Regions from separate parts of the Thalassospira sp. B30-1 genome, predicted to be linked through region 4. Evidence: predicted binding sites of a transcription regulator. Region 4 holds the regulator's gene; each other region holds the start of a gene.
What was found. Region 4 encodes PhoB, which activates phosphate uptake and scavenging genes when phosphate is short. Its sites were predicted from a motif close to TNTCATAAAACTGTCA; they were not measured.
Positions count from the first base shown of each region.

Region 1: phnC (phosphonate ABC transporter ATP-binding protein) is a predicted target of PhoB. The motif match lies at 3,138-3,153, and genes of this name have one in related genera.
Region 2: IT971_RS18100 (bifunctional 2',3'-cyclic-nucleotide 2'-phosphodiesterase/3'-nucleotidase) is a predicted target of PhoB. The motif match lies at 3,646-3,661, and genes of this name have one in related genera.
Region 3: IT971_RS05960 (HAD family phosphatase) is a predicted target of PhoB. The motif match lies at 1,488-1,503, and genes of this name have one in related genera.

Region 1 covers NZ_CP065232.1:166,975-172,124, forward strand. The annotation lists gene IT971_RS00760 (BCCT family transporter) at 1-1,162, shown strand, start outside; gene IT971_RS00765 (META domain-containing protein) at 1,235-1,699, opposite strand; gene IT971_RS00770 (Ldh family oxidoreductase) at 1,931-2,923, shown strand; gene phnC (phosphonate ABC transporter ATP-binding protein) at 3,226-4,065, shown strand; gene phnD (phosphonate ABC transporter substrate-binding protein) at 4,138-5,150, shown strand, end outside.
Region 2 covers NZ_CP065232.1:3,851,481-3,856,630, reverse strand. The annotation lists gene IT971_RS18120 (DMT family transporter) at 1-746, opposite strand, end outside; gene IT971_RS18115 (GFA family protein) at 966-1,325, opposite strand; gene IT971_RS18110 (helix-turn-helix domain-containing protein) at 1,340-2,131, opposite strand; gene IT971_RS18105 (MFS transporter) at 2,270-3,556, shown strand; gene IT971_RS18100 (bifunctional 2',3'-cyclic-nucleotide 2'-phosphodiesterase/3'-nucleotidase) at 3,727-5,150, shown strand, end outside.
Region 3 covers NZ_CP065232.1:1,265,835-1,270,984, forward strand. The annotation lists gene IT971_RS05950 (HAD-IA family hydrolase) at 1-320, shown strand, start outside; gene IT971_RS05955 (SRPBCC domain-containing protein) at 310-795, shown strand; gene IT971_RS05960 (HAD family phosphatase) at 802-1,416, opposite strand; gene IT971_RS05965 (dienelactone hydrolase family protein) at 1,697-2,521, shown strand; gene IT971_RS05970 (ABC transporter permease) at 2,596-3,366, opposite strand; gene IT971_RS05975 (ABC transporter ATP-binding protein) at 3,385-4,179, opposite strand; gene IT971_RS05980 (ABC transporter substrate-binding protein) at 4,257-5,150, opposite strand, start outside.
Region 4 covers NZ_CP065232.1:4,039,172-4,044,321, reverse strand. The annotation lists gene pstA (phosphate ABC transporter permease PstA) at 1-1,038, shown strand, start outside; gene pstB (phosphate ABC transporter ATP-binding protein PstB) at 1,040-1,843, shown strand; gene phoU (phosphate signaling complex protein PhoU) at 1,865-2,587, shown strand; gene phoB (phosphate regulon transcriptional regulator PhoB) at 2,605-3,300, shown strand; gene IT971_RS18965 (cation:proton antiporter) at 3,363-5,123, opposite strand.

The DNA.
Region 1 (5,150 bases), 920 kb from region 4:
TGTTGGTGATGGCGGGGCCCGGACGGACTGGGCACCGCTTGGCGGGGCGATGGGCGATGCGGATGCGGCCTTTGACCTTGGCATGGCGGCAACGATTTTCCATTGGGGCCTTCATCCGTGGGCGATTTATGCCACCGTGGCGCTCGCACTTGCGCTGTTTTCGTTTAACAAGGGCCTGCCATTGACCATGCGGTCGGTGTTTTATCCGGTCTTTGGCGAGCGTGTCTGGGGCTGGACCGGGCATGTGATTGATATCATGGCGGTGTTTGCCACCCTGTTCGGGCTTGCGACGTCGCTTGGTTTTGGGGCGGAACAGGCTAATGCCGGGCTTCAATTCCTGTTCGGGTTACCGGAATCCGACGGATCGAAGGTGTTCCTGATCATCGGGATTACCGGGATTGCGTTGATTTCGGTTCTTGCCGGGCTTGATGCCGGGGTCAAGCGGCTTTCGGAAATCAATATGGTTCTGGCCGCCCTGCTTTTGCTGTTTGTGGTTCTGGTCGGGCCGACCATGGATATCATCAAGGGCTTTTTCACAAGTCTTGTCGCCTATGTCGAATATCTGCCGGCGCTTTCGAACCCGGTCGGGCGCGAGGATGCCAATTTCAGCCAGGGCTGGACGTCGTTTTACTGGGCGTGGTGGATTTCGTGGTCGCCGTTTGTCGGCATGTTCATTGCGCGCGTATCGCGGGGCCGGACGGTGCGGGAATTCATTACCTGTGTTCTGATCATTCCGTCGCTGGTCTGCGTTTTGTGGATGACCGCATTTGGCGGGACGGCGGTGCATATGGTCAATGAAGGTGTTCAGGCGATTGCCGATGCCGCCCTTCCGATCAAGCTTTTCACCATGCTTGAACAATTGCCGTTGCACTCGATCACGTCCTTTATCGGTATTGTTCTGGTGATCGTGTTCTTTGTCACGTCATCGGATTCCGGGTCGCTGGTGATTGATACGATTACCGCAGGCGGCAAGGTCGACGCACCCGTGCCCCAGCGCATATTCTGGTGCACGTTTGAAGGGCTGGTTGCGATTGCGCTGCTGCTTGGCGGCGGATTGGGAGCCTTGCAGGCGATGGCGGTTTCAACCGGTTTCCCGTTTGCGATCATTCTTCTGCTGGCGTGTTATTCGATCATTCAGGGATTGCGCAGCGAGCCACGATAAGCGGAAGACGGATAGACGTAAAAAGGGGCGCAAAACAATGCGCCCCTTTTGTGCGGGTGTTGGCCGGTCGGTTTACGGTTTGATCTGCTCGAATGTCATGATTGACTTGTTGCTGGCGTCGACCAGCATCAGATCGTCTTCCTGCAATTTCCAGCCTTTGACATCGGCCATGGCGGCGATGAAGGCGTCTTCGATCTCCATCGCGTTTTCCATGCACATCATTTTGGTGCTGCCAAGCGGGGAGACATCAAGGGCGGTGTCGTTTCGGGTGTAATTCCCGAAATAGCGGTTGCAACCGGTCGATCCGGCAACCTTGCCATCCTTGGTGAAATTGATGCTGGCGAGGATCGGGGTCATTGGCATCAGGGTTTTGTCTTTGGCCTCAATCCGCATCAATTGCCAGTCGCGATCCGCGATGGCCGACCAGTCGGCGGGGGATTTTTCCTCGGCCGGTTTGGTCGTGGCTGCACAACCGGCAAGCCACAGGCTGCTGGCGATGCCAAATGCGGCGAAGGTTAAAGAGGTTGCTTTGCGCATTGGAAATATCCTGTGTTTGGAGGCTGTCCGGGTCTGAATGCCGTGTTTCGAGCAGCATGAACCATGCCGGGATACTCATACGACTTTGCGGCGAAATTTTAGCAGGGTTACAGCGCATTTTTATCGTTCTGTCGTAAGGGTTTGGCAGGGTTGCGGTGCACAAGACCTTTGCGCTTGGCGGTGCCGGGGGCTATGGTATCCGGGCCCGCCACCATCTTTAAGGTCATCATCATGAAGCTTACCCTGTCAGACGCACATGCGCTTGTGTGTGATACCCTGCTGCGTTGCAAGGTTGATCCCGACAATGCCAGATCGGTGGCAACCGCCCTGATCACGGCCGAGGCCGCAGGGCAGGGAGGGCACGGTTTGCGCCGCGTTCCGGCCTATGCCGCGCAGGCCCGTGCGGGCAAGGTGGACGGGTTTGCCAAACCGGTTGCCGATCAGCCGTTTCCCGCCGTGTTGCGGATCGATGCGCAGCTCGGCTTTGCCTATCCGGCACTTGACCTGATGATCGAACGATTGCCCGATATCGCGCGTGCGCAGGGGATTGCGGTGGCGGCAATCCATAAATCCCATCATGCCGGGGTGATGGGATTTACCGTGGAAAGACTGGCCGAGGCGGGGCTGGCGGCGATGATGTTTGCCAATGCCCCGGCCGCGATGGCGCCCTGGGGTGGGCGTCGTCCGATGTTTGGCACCAACCCGATTGCCTTTGCCACCCCGATCGGCGATGGCGATCCGATCGTGATTGATCTGGCATTGTCCAAGGTGGCGCGCGGCAAGATCATGGCGGCCAAGCAGAAAGGGGTTCCGATCCCCGATGACTGGGCATTGGATGCAGACGGCAATCCGACCACCGATGCGGTCAAGGCGCTTGAAGGCACGATGGTTCCGGCAGGCGGGGTCAAGGGGGCAGCCCTTGCCATGATGGTCGAAATGCTGGCCGCCGGATTGACCGGTGCGCAATTCGGGCATCAGTCATCGTCGCTGTTTGATGACAAGGGTGCGCCGCCGGCATTGGGTCAGATGGTTATTGCGATTGATCCGGTTGCGGTTGGCGGGGCGGGGATCATTGATCATTTGCGCTATATCGCAGATGAGATCGCGCTTGAGGAAACCGTGCGGTTGCCGGGGCGACGCGGGCAGAATGCGCGGCGGGATGCGGAAATTCAGGGGCTGGATATCGAAGATGATGTCATCGCCGCGATTGAAGCCATCAAGTAAATCCATACGCGATGATGCGAAATACGAGACCCCGGCAGTTTCTTTCTGTCGGGGTTTTTTGTGATTTGGCCCGCCTGTATCCATATTTGTGAACGCGGTCACAAGTAATAATTGAATTATTACACTGCCATTTCTTGGATGAGCGTTTTTTTATTTGAATAATATATTGATGTATAGACAAGTTTGATTGTTGTCGGTGAAATGAAGGCGTCGTAATCATCGAACTGTAACATCATCGTCACCATAGAGTCGCGGTTTGTGCGTAGCTTCTTGACCAGCGAAACACAAGCAGGCGGACTTTAATGCTGGTCGTAGATATTTCCGGACTGAACAAGAGCTTCTCGCGCGATAAACGGGCATTGAACAATGTCAGTTTACAGGTCCGCGAGGGCGAGATGGTCGCGCTGATCGGGGCGTCCGGTTCGGGCAAATCCACCCTTATCCGTCATATTGCCGGTTTGCTGCGCGGGGATCGCGATGGTGGCAAGATCGAAGTATTCGGTGAAGTCATCCAGCAGAACGGTCGCATTGCGCGGGGTGCGCGCAAGGTGCGGGCCGATATCGGCGTTGTGTTTCAGCAATTCAATCTGGTCAGCCGCCTGACGGTTCTGACCAATGTTCTGACCGGGATGCTGGGCCGGGTGCCGGCATGGCGCGGGTCGCTTTGCCTGTTCACCAAGGCCGAGCGCATGCGGGCAATGACCGCGTTAAAGCGTGTCGGCATTGACGGGCATGCGATGAAAAAGGCGCGCAACCTTTCGGGCGGGCAGCAGCAGCGTGCGGCGATTGCGCGCACGATTACGCAGGGCGCACGTCTTATTCTGGCCGATGAGCCGATTGCATCGCTTGATCCGGCGTCATCACGCAAGGTGATGAATACGCTTGATCGGGTGAACCGCGAAGACAATGTCACCGTGATCGTATCGCTGCATCAGGTCGATTATGCCCGTGATTATTGTGCGCGCACGATTGCGATGCGCGATGGCGAAGTCGTTTTTGACGGCCCATCCACCGAACTGACGCCGGAATTCCTGCGCGAACTTTACGGCGAATATTCTTCCGAGCTTTTCGCACCTGCCCCGGATCAAGTTCCGGCCAAGAGCAGGGTTGCGGAGAAGGATCTGGCGTTCGCTTCAAGCTAGATCAGGACGATTTCTCTCTGCCTTACCTCTTTTTATTTCACCTCTACCAACCAACCTGACGGGGGACTTCCCATGATCCGCAAGACAATTGCATCCGCAGCCCTTGCTGCCAGCATGCTCGTAACCGGCGTGGCCTATGCCGATGTCGAATTCAAGCCGCTTGAAAAAGACCCGGAAACCATCGTTTTCGGCTTTATCTCAACTGAATCCAGCTCCAACCTGAAAGCCCAGTGGCAGCCGTTGATCGAGGATTTGGAAGAAGCCCTTGGCAAGGATGTCGAAGCATTCTTCGCGCCGGACTATGCCGGGATCATCGAAGGCATGCGTTTTGGCAAGGTTCACGTTGGCTGGTTCGGTAACAAGTCGGCGATGGAAGCCGTTGATCGTGCGGGCGGCGAGGTTTTCGTCCAGACGTCCAAAAGCGATGGCACGAACGGCTATTATTCCCACATCATCACCCAGGCTGATAACGACAAGCTCAACACGCTTGCTGATATGCTGAAATGCGACGGCACGCTTAACTTCGGTATCGGTGATCCGAACTCGACCTCTGGCTTCCTGGTTCCGACCTATTACGTCTTTGCGCAGAACGGCGTTGATCCGAAAAACTGCTTCAAGACCGTTCGCAATGCGAACCATGAAACCAACCTGATGGCGACTGCCAATAATCAGGTTGATGTTGCAGCCAACAATTCCGAACAGCTTGCCCGCACCCAGATGGTCAAGCCGGAAATCACCGACAAGGTCAAGGTGATCTGGACCTCGCCGCTGATCCCGTCTGATCCGATGGTTTATCGCAAGGATATGTCGCGTGAACTGAAATCCGAAATCAAGGCGTTCTTCCTTGGTTATGGTCGTCTGGGCAATGTTGAAGAAGCCAACAAGGTTCTTGGCGGCATTCAGGATGGCATGGGCAAGTTCATGGAAAGCAGCAATGCGCAGCTTTACCCGATCCGTCAGCTTGAACTGTATAAAAACAAGCTGAAAATCGAGAACACGGCAGAATTGTCGGCGGATGAAAAAGCTGCCCGCATTGCCGAGATCGACATGAAACTGGCCGAACTCGACATTCTGGTTTCTTACGA
Region 2 (5,150 bases), 190 kb from region 4:
GCGGTATATTCGAATGCCGCCAATGTGGATGCGGGCGCACGTGCCAGTGCCTCGGTCATGAAGATATGGGCAAGACCGCCGGTAAGACCCGCTCCGATCAGCCACATCAGGATTTCAGGCGACGGATCGGCCCAGCCGAACGGCAGGGTCAGCAAACCGCCAAGCGAGCAGATCACGGCAAAATAAAATGCGATGGTGCCCGATGATTCCGTGCTGGTCAGGGCCTTGATCTGCACCTTGGCAAAGGCGGTGGTGACCGCCATGGCAAGACCCGCCCCGATGCCGATCAGAACGCCGGTATCGATCCCCGGTGTCGAGAATGTTGGCCACAGCATCAGGAACACCCCGCCAAAACCGGCAAAGGTCGCGGTAAAGACCGCCATGCCGGGCTTTTCACGCAACATGATCATCGCTACCGGCAAGACGAGAAGCGGGGCGAGGAAGCCAAGAGCCGTCGCAAGGGCAAGCGGCAGATAGGCGAGCGACAGAAACGAAAAGAACATCGACACAAGGCCGAAGGTGCTGCGTTTCAGGTGCCCGAACGGTCGGGCGGTGCGAAGGCCGCGCGGAAACTGGCGTCGCCACATCAGATACAGGACGATGGGGATCAGGGCGACAGAGCTTCGCCAGAACATGATTTGCCCGACCGGTGCCTCGAACGAGGCCAGACGGACAAACAAACTCATCACTGCAAACAGACCGGTGGCGGCAAGCCGCAAGCCGATCCCGGACCATACACTGCCCATTTTCGGGATTACCCTGCATTTGGCGGGAAGGATGTCCCGCTTATCAAGCAGTACCCTGAATAAGTCGTATGAAATACTGAGATTTTTTCATATCAGGGTCGAGCGAAACTCAGTGGTCGATTTTAGGGATCGCGCGCAGTCGATACACCAATTTGTCATCTGTTCGCGGACCCGTCTGGATTCATGCCTTCGCAGGAATGATGATTGTGAGGGGGGTAATTAGTGGCTTTTGCCATCGACATGATGCGGGGTCAGGCTGCGCGGGTCGACATCGTCAAGGCAGTTGACGTTGATGGCGGCCATTTTGCTGCCGTCGGGCAGTTGGCCATAGGCAAAGCTTTGGATGCCGCAGGTTTTGCAGAACTGGTGACTGATCTTTTTATCGTTGAAAAGATATTCGGTCAGGTTCTGCCCGCCGGATTTCAGTACGAAATTATCGCGCGGCGTAAAGGCCAGAACCGATCCGAGTTTCTGGCAGCGCGAACAATTGCAAGTGATCGATTTATCCAGATCAAGCTTGTCGACACGATAACGCACCGCACCGCACTGGCAGCCGCCATTGTATGATTTTTCGCTCATTTCATCCTCCTGCGTTACCGGAAATACCCACCCGGCGTTTTGCCGGTGGCCTTGCGAAACATCGCGATAAAGGCCGAGGTGTTTTCATAACCGAGATCAAGAGCGACCTCGGTGACCGGTCGATGATGGGCCAGTTTTTCAAGCGCGTAAAGCAGGCGCAGCTTTTGCCGCCAGTCGCGAAACGGCATGCCGGTTTCGCGTTGAAACAGGCGGGCCAGCGTGCGTGACGATGCACCGCAATCGCGCGACCAGTTATCAAGGGTTCGGTTATCAGACGGATTGGCCTGCAACTGTTCGCAGATGCGCGCCAGGCGCGGATCCTTGGGGGCGGGCAGATGCAGGTTATCGTCTCTGGGCGGTTTAAGCTGATCAAGCAGCACGCGGATCAGCCGCCCCTCAGCCCCGGCTTCGTCATATTCAATCGGGATTTCGGTTGCGGCCCGGATCAGTTCACGCAGAAGCGGGCTTACATCCAGCACCGTGCAGCGATCCGGCAAATCGACCGGGGCATTTTTATCGATATAGATATGGCGCGCACGGGTGAAGGTGGCGTGACTGACGGCATGTTCAACGCCCGGCGGCACCCAGACCGCGCGCTGGGGCGGGACGACCCAGATGCCGGCTTTGGTGGTGACGGTCATGGTGCCTTCGATGGCAAAAATCAGTTGATGCCAGTCGTGACTGTGCGCGCCGATGCTGTACCCGGCGGGAAGGTCGCTCATGCGGACATAAACCGGACGCGGCAGGTGATCGGGCCGGGGACGGGAATGTTGCGGATATTTCGGGATATCCCGTGATCCATCCATAAGAATGTCCTGTTTGCAATATATGATGGCAGATTATCGCAAGACAGACGTGTGCGGCAACGCTAGTTTGAAGTCCTTCCAACCAAACAGATAAAAGCACGTGCCCCAATTGCCACCGGTTCCGTGCGGGGAAACATCATGTCCAAGGATTTACAACCGGAAACAAGCACCCATGCCGCCCCCATCGAGGTGCCGGGCAATCCCGATCTGTCGGGTGGGGCGGTTGCGCATAAGGGATGGCGCAACCCGGAAGTGCTGCTGATTTTCATGGCGGCTGCGATGCCGTTGTCGTTTTCGACATGGATGGCGTTGTTAAACAATTTTTCGGTCGAGATGGCGGATTTTACCGGTCGAGAGATCGGGATTTTGCAGTCGTTACGTGAAATTCCGGGTTTTATGGCCTTTACCGCGATTTTTGTGCTGATCATCCTGCGCGAGCAGACCTTTGCGCTGATCTCGCTTCTGGTGCTGGGCATCGGGGTGGCGATTTCGGGCTATTTCCCCACCGTCGTCGGGCTTTATTGCACGACGGTTCTGATGTCGATCGGGTTCCATTATTTTGAAACCATGCAGCAGGCATTGTCGTTGCAATGGGTGAAAAAGGACCGCACCGCGATGGTGATGGGCCGACAGCTTTCGGCGAAATCGTTATCGTCGCTGGTGATGTTCGGCATTGTCTGGGCGATGCTGGAACTTCTCGATGTCGAATATCGCTATGTCTATCTGTTTGGCGGGGCCTTGACGGTTATTGCCGCGCTGTTTGCCTGGATGGCCTTCCCGAAATTTGCCGATGCCCACCCGCAGACCAAAAAACTGATCCTGCGTAAACGGTACTGGCTTTATTACGCCCTGACCTTCATGAGCGGGGCACGCCGCCAGATTTTCACGGTGTTTGCCGGGTTCCTGATGGTCGAGAAGTTTGGTTATGATGCCGCCACCATTACGCTTCTGTTCCTTCTGAACCATGCGATCAATATGGTGATGGCCCCCAAGATCGGGAAGCTGATCGGCAAGTGGGGCGAACGCAAGGCCCTGACATTTGAATATATAGGGTTGTTCATTGTATTTGTGTCTTATGCCTTTGTCGAAAGCGACAAGCTGGCCGGGGCGCTTTATGTCATCGATCATCTGTTCTTTGCGATGGCGATTGCGATCAAAACCTATTTCCAGAAAATCGCCGATCCGGCCGACATTTCATCCACGGCGGGTGTCAGCTTTACCATCAACCATATTGCCGCAGTGTTCATCCCGGTGGCGTTCGGGTTGTTGTGGCTGATTTCGCCGTCAGCGGTGTTTTTGGCCGGGGCGGCGATGGCGTTGGTGTCACTGGTTCTGGCGCTGAATGTGCCCGATGACCCGGAGCCGGGGAAAGAGGTGGTTATGGGATATAAGTCCGATCAACCAATGCTGCGCCCGGCGGAGTAACAAAAGCCGCCTGAACTGGTGCAGAATTTCAATATGGAAAACGCCCGCGATCATCTTGCGGGCGTTTTCATTTGTGTTTGCCTTGCTATTTTCGCAAAATCTTCAAATCCTGACCAAACGAACAATCATAATGTCAGGCACGAGCATCGCTTCAACAGGGACCCTTTCACATGTCATATTTTCGTCTGGCCGGTCGTGCATTTTTTGGTCGCGCAGTTGCGGGATCAGTCTTGTCACTGACGGTCGCGCTTGCCAGCGGCACGGCATTGGCCGACAGCGCCGTATCGTTGCGCATTCTGGAAACCACCGATATCCACACGCATCTGGTCAATTACGATTATTATCGTGACAGTTCGTCGGATACGGTCGGTCTGGCCAAGGTCGCGACCCTGTTGAAAAACGCGCGCGGTGAGGCCGAAAACGTCGTCCTGATCGATAATGGTGACCTGATCCAGGGCAACCCGCTTGGCGATTACATGGCAAAGCGCCACGGCCTGAAAGAGGGCGAGGTGCATCCGGTTTACAAGGCGATGAACCTTTTGGGTTATGACGCGGCCAATATCGGCAATCATGAATTCAACTATGGTCTCGATTTCCTGGGCAAAAGTCTTTCGGGGGCCAAATTCCCCTATGTCAGTGCCAATGTGTTTGCCGATGACGGCGATAATGATGCCGAAAATGACAAACCGTATTTCCAGCCCTATGTGATCCTTGATCGTGAATTTACCGATGGCGACGGCAAAAAGCACAAGGCCAAGGTCGGCGTGATCGGGTTTGTCCCGCCGCAGATCATGCAGTGGGACAAGGCCAATCTGGAAGGCAATGTCGTGACCAAGGACATTGTCGAAATGGCCAGAAAATACGTGCCGGAAATGCGCGAAAAGGGCGCGGACATCGTGATTGCGGTGCCGCATTCGGGCCTGTCGACACTGGCACGTGAAGGTATGGAAGAAAACGCCACCTATTATCTGAGCCAGGTTGACGGCATTGATGCCATCCTGTTTGGCCATGCCCATACGGTGTTCCCGTCCGATGCCTATGCAAATATAGACGGTGTCGACCTTGCCAAAGGCACGATCAATGGTGTGGCCGCCGTTATGCCGGGCTTCTGGGGCAGCCACCTTGGCGTGATTGACCTGACACTTTCGGTCAATGATGCCGGGGAATGGAAGGTGACCGACAGCTTTTCGGAAGCACGTCCGATTTATCACCGAGAAGGCCGTGATATCACCCCGCTGGTCGATGCCGACCCGGAAGTGATAGAGGCGGTTAAAGAAGAGCACGAGGCAACCATTGCCTATATGCGCGAAGGTGTCGGTACGACGGTCGCCCCGATCAACAGCTTCTTTGCACTGGTGGCCGATGATCCGTCGATCCAGATCGTGACCAATGCCCAGAAATGGTATCTGGAACGTATCCTGAAGGGCTCGGAATATGACGGGATGCCGATCCTGTCGGCGGGTGCACCGTTCAAGGCCGGTGGCCGTGGCGGCCCGGAATATTTCACCGACATCCCCGAAGGCAAGATCGCACTAAAGAACGTTGCCGATCTTTATATCTATCCCAATACATTGCGGGCGGTGCTGCTTGATGG
Region 3 (5,150 bases), 2.0 Mb from region 4:
TTCTGGCGCGCAACGCACTTGAAGGCCGGTTCGTTACCCTTCAGACATGCGACAATCATCCGAGCAAACCCCATCCGTCGATGTTGCACGCCGCCATGGATGAAACCGGCGTGGATGCGCCCAATGCGGTGATCATTGGCGATACCGCCTATGATATCGAAATGGGCCGGGCGGCGGGGATGCTGTCGATTGGTGTCAGTTGGGGCTATCACGATATTGAAACGCTGAACAATGCCGGGGCGCATGCCGTGATTGATCATTTCGATCAGCTGCCCGGATTGCTGGAAACCATGTGGGGAACTGGCCGCGATGTTGCCTGAAGCCGATCACAAAGATGACGACCTGAAACCGATCCGGGTGGAAATCACCGTTCCGGTCGAACCGGAATACGCGTTCGAGGCATTCACCAATGGCTTTGGCAATTGGTGGCCGACCGACAGCCATTCGCTGGCGCGTGAAAACTGCAAATCGGTCGAAATCAATCCGGGCCTTGGCGGCAAGATTGTCGAGCATGCCAAGGGCCGCGATCCGGTGGTCTGGGGCACTGTCGATATCTGGCAGGCAGGCGAACATGTTGCCTTTACCTGGCATCCGGGCTGGGAAGAAGGGGCTTATACCCGCATCAGTGTCACGTTCGAACAGAATGCCTTTGGCCGCTGTGTGATCCGGCTCAAGCATTGGGACTGGAAAAATCTGGGCGAAATCGCCCCGATGGTCCGCGACGGATACGAAAGCGGCTGGAAATATGTTTTCGAACAGTGCTTTGCCAATTACCTGACGGCCAAGCGGCACTGACTGTTTTTAAAGCAGGCCATATTCCATCAAATCACGACGCAGGCGGATCGGGTCACGGAACCAGTGGGTGGCAAAGCCCATTTCGCGCGCCTGCTGGATATTCTTTTCACTGTCGTCGATAAACAGGGTTTCGCGCGGATCAAGCTTGAACCGCGCGGCGGTAAGATCGAAAATCTGCGGGTCGGGCTTGGCCAGTTTTTCCTGACCCGAGACCAGAATGCCTTCGAAATGGCTTAGGAAACCGAACCGTTCAATCGCATGCGGCCAGGTATCCGCCGACCAGTTGGTCAGCGCAAACAAACGCACATTGCCGCGTGATTTCAGTTCTTCAAGAATATGAACGGTGCGGTCAATCGACCCCTTCATCATTTCCGGCCAGCGGTCCATCCATGCCGCGATCTGGTCGCTATATTCCGGATAGCGATGCTGAAGATCGGGGATCGATTTGGCAAAGCGAAGCGCACCCTTGTCATGCAGGAAATTCCAGTGCGGATGACAGATTTCTGTCAGGAAACGTTCCATTTCGGCATCATCTTTGAAAATCTTGCGATACAGATGCCGTGGATCCCAATCGACCAGAACGCCGCCCAGATCAAAAAGAACCGTTTCGATAGTACGCATGATTTCCTCGGATGATTGGGAACGGGATCGACGTTTGGCTGTTAAAGCAGGCAACAGCAGACAGGGCAAGGGGACATTTGCATGACAATTGCCAGGATGGCGGTACAAAGGGTTGATCTGTAACGGGTTTGAGTGCGTACTCTTTGGGGTGACAGGGATTTGTGACGCGCGCGTGATTTGCAAATTCTTCGCATCTTGCGAAATGATGACGCGAAGAGCATCATGCAAAATACAACCTGAAAAAAACGCCTGATCGTAACAAGACAGAGGAGGCTTGAATATGTGCACGCTTGACGGATGTGGCGTAAACGACCATCTCGGCCCGCCGCCGAAGGCCACGGATGAAGATCGCCGTCTGTTCCTTAAAGGCGCGGTTGCCTTGCCGCTTGCGGTTATTCTGGCCGATCCGATTTTGGCCCATGCCGCCGGATCGACATTGTCCCCCGTGACCATCACCACGCCGGGCGGGGAAAAAATGACCGCCGAAATCGCCATGCCGGCAACCCTTCCGGCCCCGACCGTCATTCTGATCCATGAATGGTGGGGGCTGAATGATCAAATCCGCGCGGTTGCGGCAGAATATGCCAAGCAGGGCTATATCGCGCTTGCGGTTGATCTGTATGGCAAGCCACCCGCAACCACGGCGGATGGGGCAAAGGCGCTGATGTCGGCGGTCAATCCGGCGATTGCCACCGAGAAATTGCAGGAATCCGTCAAATTCCTTAAAAATCACAAGGATTCAACCGGCAAGGTGGGAACGGTTGGCTGGTGCTTTGGTGGTGGCTGGTCGCTCAATACCGCGCTTGCCGCCGATGTTGATGCGGTTGTTGTCTATTACGGCAATGTCAAAAAGACCGCCGAGCAGGTTTCAACCCTGAACGCGCCGCTGATGGGGCATTTCGGCACCCTTGATAAAAGCATCAACAAATCGATGGTCAATGGGTTCGAGGAATCCCTCAAGGAAGCCGGGAAAACCGATTACCAGATTTTCTGGTACGAAGCCGACCACGCCTTTGCCAATCCGACCGGTGGCCGTTATGACGCCGAGGATGCCAAACTGTCGTGGGAACGCACGATGGGTTTCTTTGATACCCATCTGTCCTAAGGCTTTATCGCAATCGCCAGAACATCAAAAGGCCGGGGTTTTCCCGGCCTTTTGCGTGCCCAAGAGGTGCGATCTTAATTGGTCGGATTTCCGCGATTGGCCCATTTGGTGGACCGGCGTTCGATGATGTTAAACAGCTCGTACATCGCAATCCCCATCACCGCGATCACCAGCAACCCGGCAAACACCAGCGGCATGTTGAATTTCGATGATGCCGACAACATCAGATAGCCAACGCCAAGGTTCGATGCGACGGTTTCGGAAATCACCGAACCGACAAAGGCCAGCGTGATCGCGACCTTAAGCGATGCAAAGAAATAGGGCATGGCGCGAGGGAAGCCGACCTTGATCAGAATATCGCGCCGGGTCGCGCCAAGGGATCGCAACACATCGCGCAATTCGGGTTCAAGCGTTGCCAGTCCCGTCGCCACATTGACCACAATCGGGAAGAACGAAATCAGGAATGCGGTGATGATCGCGGGCACCGTACCGATGCCAAACCACATGACAAGAACCGGGACCAGTGCCACCTTTGGCACCGAATTGAACCCGACCAGAAGCGGGTTGGCCGCGTCATAAACCGCCTTGCTGGACCCGACAAGCGCGCCCAGAACCACGCCAAACACAACCGCAATGGCAAAGCCCGCCAGGGTCGTATAAAGCGTATGAACCGCATGCATCCAGATCGCACCGCGGAAATCCCAGCCGACCATGATGCTTTCCGACGGGGTCGGCAGGATATAGACCGGAATATTGAAAATCCGGACAATCAGTTCCCAGATCACGAAAAGCCCGATTGCACTGATCCAGGGAGTGGCTTTGGACAGGTCTTTTTTCTTGGCCATGATGCTTTCAACCTTCCCTTATGCCGCGCGCACGTCACGGATGTGACTGCGCAATTCGTGGACCAGATCGGTGAAGGGCTGCGTGAATGTCGTTTCCTGATCGCGCGGACGGGGCAGGGTGTTTTCGCGCTGGACCAAAATCGTACCCGGGCGCTTGGACATCACATAAATCGTATCGGCGAGATAGGCTGCTTCGCGCAGATCATGGGTGACAAGAATGACGGTAAAGGGCCGCACCATCCAAAGGTTCTGCAGAATGTCCCAAAGCTCTTCGCGGGTGAAGGCATCAAGGGCACCGAACGGCTCGTCGAGCATCAGAAGGTCCGGTTCATGGATCAATGACCGGCAGAGCGATGCGCGTTGCTGCATCCCGCCTGACAATTCCCACGGGTATTTGTCTTCGTGCCCGGCAAGCCCGACACTGGCGAGAAGCTCTCGCGCGCGGTCTTCATATTCGGCACGGTGCTTGCGCAGGCGGTTGCGATGCGGTTTGACGATTTCCATCGGCAGCAGGACGTTATCAAGGGTCGTTCGCCACGGCAGAAGGGTCGGGTTCTGAAACGCCATGCCGACGATCTTAAGCGGCCCGGAAACTTCCTTGTTATCGACGATAACCGTGCCTTCGCTGGGCGGCATCAGCCCCGATACCAGTTTCAGCAGCGATGACTTGCCACATCCCGAAGGTCCGACAACGGCAATGAATTCGCCCTTGTTGATCTTCATGTTTGTTGTTTCCAATGCCAGATCGTCACCTTCGCTGTAACGAAGCCGGACATTGTCGAGTTCGACAAAGCTTTTCGACACGGCAGTCATCCCCCTGCGTATCCTGATGATTTATTATGTATCGGGGCCGGTTTGCCCGGCCCCGTTTGCGTGGTCTGGCGTGCCAGTTATTTCAGCATCCGGTCTTTATCGCCGGGCATGAAAATGTCGGTGAAGATATCCGCAACGGTTGGCTTGTTTTCAATGCCAAATGCCAGGCTGACCTGGTCAATCGCCTTGTTCATGCGGTCGGTCTTGATCTGGCCCATGCCTTCTTTAAGCGTTACCTCGGTGACGACATTGTCATCAATCGTCATCTGAAGGCGCTGCAATTCAAGGGCCGGGTCAATCAGCGGATCGGTATCCTTAAGGGCCGCAATGGCTTCTTCGGGGTTGGCAATCGCATCCCGCCATCCCTTGACGACCGCACGCAGGAATGCGCGCAGTTCTTCCGGATGGTTTTCCATCATGTCGGGCGATGCAATCATCGCATTGCCATAGAAATCCATGCCGTAATCGAAATATTTGAAAACGGTCAGATCGTCCTTGGAAATGCCCTGTGCCTGAAGGTTCAGGATTGATGTGAAATAGTGACCGGTGATCGCATCAACGTCACCACGCACCAGCATCGGTTCGCGCAGCGGCGGGTCCATGCTTTCCCATTTGACATCGTCAAGCTTAAGTCCGGTTGCCTGTGCAAAGGCCGGGAAAAGTTTGCGCGATGCATCGAAAACCGGCGCGCCCAGCGTCTTGCCAATCAGGTCTTCGGGCTTGGTGATGCCGCTTTTTTTCAGCATGAACAACGAAAACGGCGGGCGGTCATAAACCATGAAGACCGACTTCATCGCGCGATCCGGGTTCGATGCATTGAATTCCAGCATCGAGTTGATATCGGCAAAGCCGACATCATAGGCGCCGCTGGCAACGCGTGTGATCGAACCGACCGATCCGTTACCCGAATCAATCGTCACATCAAGGCCCTCGTCGGCGAAATAGCCCTTTTTCTTGGCCAGCACATAGGG
Region 4 (5,150 bases):
AGGGCCAATTTTGATAGTCTGATCAGGGATGCACTGAGCAAACAGTTCCCGGAAGTGAGCGGACGTAGCGAACGGCGTGATCTCTATGACATTGTTTCGGGCGGGGCATCTTATGATCTGCGCGAGAGGGTGCTTGAAAATCCGTCTCTGATCGGACAGACCCGGAAGGTCTGGCTGATTTCCGGTGACGACTTTGATATGCTCAACAAAGGTTATATCAGTGCAAACACAGACGAAGGCGACCGTCGCCTGAACGATCAGGAAATTGGTTGGTATAATACACTGGTCTCTCAAGGATCGGTCGAAAAGCAGTTCCATACGCGGTTCTTTACCAATGGTGATTCCCGCGAACCGGAATTGGCCGGGATCTGGGGCGCTGCGGTCGGGTCTTTCTATACCCTGGTTGTGACACTGATACTGTCGTTTCCGATTGGTGTTCTGGCGGCGATCTATCTGGAAGAATTTGCACCGCGAAACCGGTTCACGACGATTGTCGAAGTCAACATCAACAACCTTGCGGCTGTGCCGTCGATCGTGTTCGGTCTTCTCGGGCTTGAGGTTTACCTTAATGTCATGCACCTGCCGCGGTCGGCCCCGGTTGTTGGTGGTCTGACGCTGGCCCTCATGACATTGCCGACCATCATCATCGCATCACGTGCGGCGATCAAGGCAGTGCCGCCGTCGATCCGGCAGGCTGCCCTTGGTCTTGGGGCGTCGCCGGTTCAGACGGTGACCCATCACGTGTTACCGCTGGCGATGCCCGGTATTCTGACCGGGACCATCATCGGCATGGCGCAGGCTCTTGGGGAAACCGCACCGCTTCTGATGATCGGTATGGTGGCGTTTATTGTTGATATCCCGGGCGGGGCACTTGATCCGGCGACAGTTCTGCCGGTGCAGATTTATCTGTGGGCGGATAGTCCGGAACGTGCCTTTGTCGAGAAGACTTCGGCGGCCATCATGGTCTTGCTGGGCTTCCTGATTCTGATGAACGGATTGGCCGTGTATCTGCGCAAGAAATTTGAACGGAAGTGGTAAAATGGCTGTTGTAACTCAAAGCGCAATGACGGCAGAGCCGTCAGTCACTAGCCCGAAAATGACGGCCCGTGACCTCAATCTTTTCTACGGCGACAACCAGGCGCTTTTTGATGTCAATCTTGACATTGTCGAACGTCAGGTCACAGCACTTATCGGCCCGTCGGGCTGCGGCAAATCAACCTTCCTGCGGTGCATGAACCGCATGAATGACACGATTGACGGTGTCACGATCAAGGGCAAGGTAACGCTTGATGACCGTGATATCTATGACAAGGCAATCGACGTTGTTCAGTTGCGCGCGCGCATTGGCATGGTGTTCCAGAAACCGAACCCGTTCCCGAAGTCGATTTATGACAACGTGGCCTATGGCCCACGTATTCACGGTCTGGTGAATTCGCGCGACGAGCTCGATGAAATCGTCATGACCTCGCTTGAACGGGCGGGTCTACTGAAAGAAGTCAAAGACCGTCTGCCGGAACCGGCAACCGGTCTTTCTGGTGGGCAGCAGCAGCGTCTTTGCATTGCACGTGCGGTTGCCGTCAGCCCCGAAGTCATCCTGATGGATGAACCGTGTTCGGCACTTGACCCGATTGCAACCGCAAAGGTCGAGGAACTGATCGACGAGCTTCGTTCGAACTACACCATTGTGATCGTGACGCACTCCATGCAGCAGGCTGCCCGCGTGTCGCAGCGCACGGCGTTTTTCCATCTCGGCAAGCTGGTCGAAGTGGGCGAAACCGATCAGATTTTCACCAATCCCAAGGACGAGCGCACCAAGGGATACATTACGGGTCGCTTCGGTTAAGTCCGGGCAGGAGTATTTTCGATGGTCGATGAGAAACATCATATCGTCAGTTCGTTTGACGAAGAACTGACCCGTCTGAACAACATCATTTCGCAGATGGGCGGGCTTGCCGAAAGTCAGCTGATTTCCGCCATTCGTGCGATCGTTAAACGGGATTCTGAACTGGCCGAGAAGGTCATTCTTTCCGATCACCGTATCGATACGCTGGAACAGGAAGTGCAGGATTTTGCCGTACGTCTTCTGGCCCTGCGTCAGCCGATGGCAGATGACCTGCGACAGGTGGTGACCGCGCTTAAACTGTCCAACGATCTAGAACGTATCGGTGATCTGGCGAAAAATATCGCCAAGCGTGCGCAGGTTCTTAACCAGGTGCCGCCGATCCGCCCGGTTCAGGTGATCCCGAACATGGCCAAGCTGTGCCAGGAAATCATCAAGGACGTTCTGGATGCCTATATCGAAGGTGATGCGGAAAAGGCCCAGCGTGTCTGGGCGCGCGATCAGGAAGTTGACGATATGTACAATTCCCTGTTCCGTGAACTGCTGACCTATATGATGGAAGATCCGCGTAACATCACGGCATCGACCCATCTGCTGTTTATCGCCAAGAATATCGAACGTATTGGCGATCATGCGACCAACATTGCCGAAACGATCTATTACCGGATCAAGGGCGAAGACCTGCCGATGGATACTCGGCCAAAAAATGACGCGGCGAACTTTGCCGTCGTAGAACCGAATGAGTGACACTGGAGCATAGGAAGATGGACCCAACGGTTCTTATCGTCGAGGACGAAGCTGCAATCGTAACCATGTTGCGCTACAACCTCGAACGCGAGGGGATGCAGGTTGTCGAAGCCGGGGACGGTGACGAAGCGTTGAAAATTCTGGCCGAAACCCATGTCGATCTGGTCCTTCTGGACTGGATGCTGCCGGTGATGTCAGGGATCGAGGTTTGCCGCCAGATCCGCCGGAAGCCTGAAAGCCGCGATTTGCCGGTGATCATGGTTACGGCGCGTGGCGAAGAAGGCGACCGCATCCGCGGCCTTGATACCGGGGCCGATGATTATGTAACCAAGCCGTTTGCGATTGGTGAATTGCTGGCCCGTATTCGCGCACTTCTGCGTCGATCCGGTCCGGCGCAACCACAAGGGCAGTTGATCTATTCCGATATCGAAATGGATCTGGCCGCCCATCGTGTCAGTCGTAACGGCAAGGCTATCCATCTTGGCCCAACCGAATTCCGTCTGCTGCGTTATTTCCTGGAACATCCGGGGCGGGTTTTCTCGCGCGAGCAGCTTCTGAATGCGGTTTGGGGGCCGAATATCTATGTCGAAACCCGCACGGTTGACGTTCACATTCGTCGTCTGCGCAAGGCATTGAATGACGTCAAGGGAACGCGCGATGTGATCCGCACGGTTCGTGCTGCTGGCTATGCACTGGATGTCGAAGCCGCTTGATTGCGGTTATTCTGGAAGACGAAACGAAAGACCCCCATTCTCGTGATGGGGGTCTTTGTGTTTCAGGTGCTTTTCCTGGATTTTGCCGGTTTGGCAGTTTTTTGTGCCTGGTCTTCGGTTTTTTGGCGCGCGGTGCGCGGGGCAAGTTCGTTCATCAGCAGCATATCGGCACGCCGGAACTTGGCTATTTCGATATCGATATCTTCCTGCGGGATATCGCAGGCCGCCAGAACGTGATCGGACAGGCGTAAACCGGTTTCAAGTACCTCGGGGATGGCCGCATCGGCACCACTGCGTGACAGCGGACCGATATGGGTGATGTCCTGGGCACGGGCAAAGATTTTCAGATGCGGATAATGCTGTCGCAGCAAGGCGACGGTCTTTTCGGTTGCGTGCGGGTTGCCCATGGCAACGGCGGCAATATGGGCCTGTTCGGTATGGGCGGCACGAAATGTTTCCGGTCGGGACCCATCGGCAAAATAAACAGGCAGACCTTCGGCTCGGCCACGCGAAACCTGTTGGGCATCGGATTCCAGAACGATAAACGGGATTTCCTTGGTGCGCAGCAGACGGGCCAGAACCCGGCCGACGCGCCCGCAACCAATCACCAGAACATGTTTCTGAATGCCGTCGGTTTCATCCGAGATCTCGCTTAGCTGATCGGTTTCCTTTGGATGAAGCTTCTGTTCGATGCGGTGGCCGAGCGAAATCAAAGTCGGCGTCAGACCCATCGAAATCGCAACCACCGGGATCAGCATCACGGCGATGTCAATCGGAACCGCCCCGTTCTGCGATGCCAGTGCAAGCATGACGAAGGCGAATTCACCACCGGCGGCCAGGCTCATGGCGACCCGAATTGAAGATGCACGGTTAAAGCCGATCAGCAGGGACAATCCGAAAAGAACCGCTGCCTTTATGACCAGAAGCCCGATCAGCCACAAAATGATCGTTCCGGCCTGACCGATGACCACATTGGCATTGACCGACATTCCCACAGACATGAAGAACAGCGACAGGAAAACACCGCGAAATGGCGAAATGTCGGCTTCGATCTGATGGCGGAATTCGGTTTCGGCCAACATTACCCCGGCGATAAAGGCACCAAGCGCCATTGAAAGGCCCGCGGCTTCGGTCAATGTGCTGGCAGCCAGAACGACAAACAGGGTCCCGATTGCAAAAAGTTCCGGGTTTTTAAGAGCCGCAATATACCGAAACAGTCGCGGCAGGAGATAACGACCGGTCAGCAACAATACAGCAACCGCCCCCACACCGCTTAGTGCGCTGATCCAGGGGCTGGTTTCGCTCCCGGCATTGCCAGCGGCCTGCACCATGATCAGGAAGGGACCAACCGCAACGTCCTGCAACAGCAGGATGGCAAGGGCTGCACGCCCGAAACGTGTGTGCAACTGGCGTTCATCAGAAAGCTGTTTAAGGATAATGGCTGTTGATGACAGGGCCAGTGCTCCGGCAATCACGATGGAGGCGGGCATATCGTAATTGATCAGCAGCAATACACCGAACATCACGGCCATCGTGACGCCGATCTGCAGGAAACCAAGGGTCGCGAACCGGCCCCCAATCACGCGCAGGCGTTCGCGCGACAATTCAAGACCGATCATGAACAGCAGAAAGACAATGCCAAGCTCGGCGACGGTTGAAATGTCTTCGCGGTCACTGATCAGGCCAAAACCGAAAGGGCCGATGCAAAAGCCGCCGATCAGGAAACCGATGATCGAGTTCGCACGTAATTTCTGTGCCAGCGGGACGGCAATCACCGCGGCGGTCAGGACAAGGAACAGCTCGAAAAGAACGCTGTGTGACATGATGGATTATGCGTCCGGCGCAGATAG